2 regions of the Clostridium sartagoforme genome follow, and region 1 is predicted to be linked to the other one. Evidence: riboswitches for the same ligand, from Rfam matches in the RefSeq annotation. Region 1 holds a riboswitch; the other holds the start of a gene.
The links. Region 1 has a riboswitch for thiamine pyrophosphate ahead of ABDZ60_RS18505 (MTH1187 family thiamine-binding protein). Riboswitches for the same ligand answer to the same signal wherever they lie in the genome.
Positions count from the first base shown of each region.

Region 1 (2,417 bases):
GCTACTATAATCACTATTGATGCAAACATCTTATCTAGTGCATATGCGCTTCTTGCTCTTGTCATATATACACCAAGTCCCTTATCTCCCCCAAGCCATTCTCCAATTACAGCTCCCATAATGCTATATGTAGCTGCAATTCTCATACCTGAAAAGAAATTTATCATTCCATAAGGTAATTTTAAATGTAAGAACACATTAAGTTTAGATGCTCCCATTAATTTAAAATGATTTATTAAATCCTTATCTACACCTTCAAGCCCATCAACTATACTAATTACTATAGGGAAAAAACATACTATAACTACAACAATTATTTTAGGCAATGCACCAAAACCAAACCAAATTATAAATAATGGTGCAAGAGCAACTGTTGGTATAGTTTGAGAAATAACAAGAACTGGATATAAGGATCTTTTTATTAATGGAACCATATCCATAATCACTGCCAATATAATAGATAATACTATTGCAATTAAAAACCCTACCATTCCTTCATATAAAGTTGCTGAAATATGTGGGATCATTGTTCTAAAGTCTTTAATTAATACTTTTATAACATCTGTGGGAGCGGGTAATATATACTTTTCTATCCCTCCAACATTTACTATAAACTCCCATATAATTAATAAAATTAAAATAAAAACTATAGGTGCTATTTTATTCCCTATACTTCTTAATTTTTTCATCCATCGTCACGCCTTCTTTTTTATAATCTATTTTAACCATAGATACTACTCTTGATGCACCTTCTTCTGTACAAATTTCTTGAGCTTTTTTTACTATTTCTAGTAATTCTTCAAGTTCGCCCTCCATTGTTGTTTCCATAGCACCTACTTCATATTTAACACCTTTAGATGCTATATATTCTATAACCTTGTCCACAACCGGATAAATTCTATCCTCATTTACTGTTGGTATAACCTGAAGACTTACATTGCAAAGTGACATAGTCCTCTCCTCCTTTAAATATATTTAAAAGTAAACAAATCAAATATTAGATTTTGTACATAGAGTAAAAAAATACAGTATTTCTGACTAGAAATACTGTATTATAGTTCAATTTGTATATTCATTAATTAATAACAAATAATCTCCCTACGTTGGCATTATCCAAATCAGGTTTATGGGTCAAAATAGTATCAATTTTATCTCAGGCAGTTCACTGCCCCCCCAGATTTATATTTACTTTTTATAATTCCATTTTATTCATCTTTACTATAAATGTCAAGTTAATCAATAATGTCTATCAAGTAGAGAATCCTATTAAATAATATTTTTAGATGCTTACTTCCTTTTATTTATATTCTAGTCTTCACTTTTATTTGCCCCATATAGCACAATTAAAAGCCCTAAGATTCCCACTATAATTTTTATTATTGACATTGATATTAATATAGAAAATAATATTACGGCTATACCAATAATCATAATTTTTAAAGATGAGGATTGATTTTGAATAACTTTATATACATACATACCTAATAAAATTAAAACTGCTATCATAAATAGCATTGGTATTCCCAAAAACATAAGACCTTTCATTTAACATTTCTCCCCTTATTCTAAACTCTTTTAATTAATGATTTTATAATAATTCTTCTCTATACTTCTTAATAGATCATCAAGCTCTATCTTCTTATAATCTGAAACCTTTTTAGCTACATCTATTATTGCACTTGGATAACCATATTCTCCATTTACCCATTCTAACGCTGTTGGTCCGTCAGTTTCTATAAGTAATTTACTTAGTGGTATCTTATCTAAAACTTCATTCGCTTTATCACAATAACCTATATCTACACTTACTGTAAAATAACAACCAAGTTTAATATATTTCTCTAAAGTACTTATTTCTCCACTATACCAATGTATAATAGCTTTATTATAATTATTACGCTTAAGCGCATTATAAATTTCTTCTTCGGCTCCTTTTGTGTGGATACTTACATACTTATTCCTTTTAATGCTTTCTTCCAATATAAAATTAAAAATTCTTCTTTGTGCCTCATAGGTGCTTGTATCTTCCACCCAAACATAATCTAAACCTATTTCACCTATAATTTCACTTTCTTCTATATATGGTATAAGCTCTTCTAAACTTCCTTTATATTCTGCTGCTTTCCAAGGATGAATACCAAAGCAGGGCTTAATAAATTTACTTTGTTTACTATACACCTTATTTTTTATATAGCTTTCTATATCCATACTATTTGCTAAAGTTAATATTTCATTTTCATTTATATCTTTAATTGCAATTTCTATATTTTCTTTAAAGAAATCTAAATGTGTGTGTGCATCTATATACATTTTGTTCTCCTTTAATTATAACTTTTCATCTGAAGATTTTAAGGTTACAGATATAATTTCTGGCCTATTAAATAATCTTATTGGCAGTACACTATTTCCAAGCCCCC
Region 1 covers NZ_BAAACH010000039.1:255,117-257,533, reverse strand. Annotated here, with positions in the region: gene ABDZ60_RS18510 (ABC transporter permease) at 1-689, opposite strand, end outside; gene ABDZ60_RS18505 (MTH1187 family thiamine-binding protein) at 661-951, opposite strand; TPP riboswitch at 1,079-1,186, opposite strand; gene ABDZ60_RS18500 (hypothetical protein) at 1,309-1,545, opposite strand; gene ABDZ60_RS18495 (TatD family hydrolase) at 1,576-2,310, opposite strand; gene ABDZ60_RS18490 (metallophosphoesterase) at 2,326-2,417, opposite strand, start outside.

Region 2 (2,417 bases), on a different contig from region 1:
ACCCCCATGTAGGAATTCCAACATCTACATGTAAGAATATTGCAGAGCTTTTTCCTGGAATTACAGGCCATCTATTATAGTCTATTACTAATGAATATTTATATGAATCACTATGCTCTATTAAATGTTCTGCTGAATTCCATCTTCCATTTGCAGAGCCAAACTGCATTGTATTATAGTAAGATGAACTTTCATCATCTACCCAATATTCTGACCCATCTAGTACTCTATATGGAATCTTACTTCCTGGATTCTGTGCTACTCCAAATGCTTCTGTTAAACTATATACTCCGGTTGGGGTGCATAAGTCCATTTCATATACTTCACTTGCTTTCTTCATTCCATTTTCACCTAATCTTGCAAACATACTGTCATATTCATACCAATTACCATTACTATCTTTCTGCCATAAAACTAACTCCGCTGTACTTCCCCCTGTACTTACAACAGAAATTATTTGATTTGAGCTTTTTGCTACAGATGTATTAGCAATTTTAGGATTATTATTGTTTTGAGTTTGTGTACTATTGTTACTATTAGTTATTTCATTATTATTATTTTCTAAAACTGTAGAATCATTTTCCTCATTTTTTTCTTTCTCAACAGCTTTTTTCCCTAAATCTTCTTTTATCTTTTCTTCTTCTAGTTTTTTATCTTCTTCATCTTTAATTCTTTTTTCCACTGATGATTTTAAATTACTTAATTGAGTTATAATATCATTTGCTCCATTTAAATTCTTATTAGCTATGTTTCCATTAAAATTTTCTTTTAGATGGTTATATACATTTTCTTCATTACTATTCATATTAATAATTTCAATATCATCAAATTCTTTAATTATTTCTTCTATTTGCACTTTTAATTTTCTATCATTATTTGCTTTCACAATATAAATACTACTACTTATTAAAATAATAATAGATATAAGAAAAATTATTATTGCTTTTATCTTTTTTTTGTTTCTCATTTTTCCCCATCCTATAAACTATTATAAATAATATAAAAATTTATTCATTAAACTATGCACTGTGTCCTTAAATATATAGTACCTTTTTTTGAAAAATAAATAAACGGTAATTTATTACAAATATCTACTAATAAAATTTATTGACTTTTTAATTATTTTTATATAAACTTTACTTATAAATTAAATAATTTAAGTGCTAGGGGTGCCTTTTGGCTGAGAAATGATTAATCATTAACCCTCTTTACCTGATCTGGATAATACCAGCGTAGGAAAGTCACAATGTATTTTGTAGAATTAATTTTTTATTAAGCTATATAGATGCCTCCTAGCATATTTTAGGAGGTATTTTTTATGAATAATTTTATTAACACAATAAAAGAAAGTTTTATTGAAATTTTTAAAAGCCCACTTTCTTTGGCAACTTTAATAGGCGTAATAATTTTAATATTAGCTCTTATAAAGTTTAAAAGGATTAAGCTTGATGCTAAAATAATGTCTAGAATAGGTATAGCTTTAGCACTAGCTACAATACTTCATCTTATAAAAATAGTGGACTTGCCTAATGGCGCAGGAAGTATAAATTTAGGAAGTATGGTACCAATTTTAATAATTTCCTTTATTTATGGACCTGAAATTGGTATGCTTGCTGGATTCTTATTTGGAGTTATTTATTTAATCTTAAGTCCTTATATACTTCATCCAATTCAAGTACTATTTGATTATCCTCTTCCTTTCATGGCTATTGGGCTTGCTGGATATTTCAAAAATAAAAAGCTAATTGGAACTTTTATAGGTATGTTTGTAAGATTTATATTTCACTTTATATCAGGTGTTCTATTCTTTGGGCAATTTGCTCCTGATGGATGGTCTCCTACCCTTTATTCTCTAATTGTTAATGGTTCAGTTGTTGGAGGAAACTTAATTGTAGTTTTAGTTATCATTGCATTACTGCCATTAAATAGAATTATAGAAAAAAGTTCTAGCCTTCATAGTAAACAGTTGTAAAATTTTGTGAAGCATTTTTCAGTTCACAGTTCACAAGGCACAATGCACAGTTGTTTTATTTTTTTAGGGAACAGTTATCAGGTATCAGGTAACAAGTACTAGATGTAAACTATAGATTTATTTTGCGAAGCAAGCTTCTTAGGTAAAAGGTAACAGTGAACAGGTGTCAGGGAACAGGTATCAAGCTCAATTATAGTCTGCTCCACTTAACTAAGTTTTTAATTTGCCTCACCAATTATTTTTTACCAATAACTTAATTCATTATTAATTTAAATTCTTAATATAAGTTGGCGAAGGTAAATAGAATATGTGAAATAAGCATATAGCGAGAAACTAGAAGTACTTGGTGAAGGAAGAACTACTATGCCTTAGTGTTGTTGGTTTGTCTGAGAGCAGCGAGTTTAACCAAAACTCTTGGCATAGTAGTTCTCCGAGCTTAGTACTT
Region 2 covers NZ_BAAACH010000008.1:5,690-8,106, reverse strand. Annotated here, with positions in the region: gene ABDZ60_RS02245 (L,D-transpeptidase family protein) at 1-967, opposite strand, end outside; TPP riboswitch at 1,156-1,256, shown strand; gene thiT (energy-coupled thiamine transporter ThiT) at 1,319-1,972, shown strand.
Region 2: it holds a riboswitch for thiamine pyrophosphate, as region 1 does, so the genes downstream of both, thiT (energy-coupled thiamine transporter ThiT) here and ABDZ60_RS18505 (MTH1187 family thiamine-binding protein) in region 1, are expected to answer to the same signal.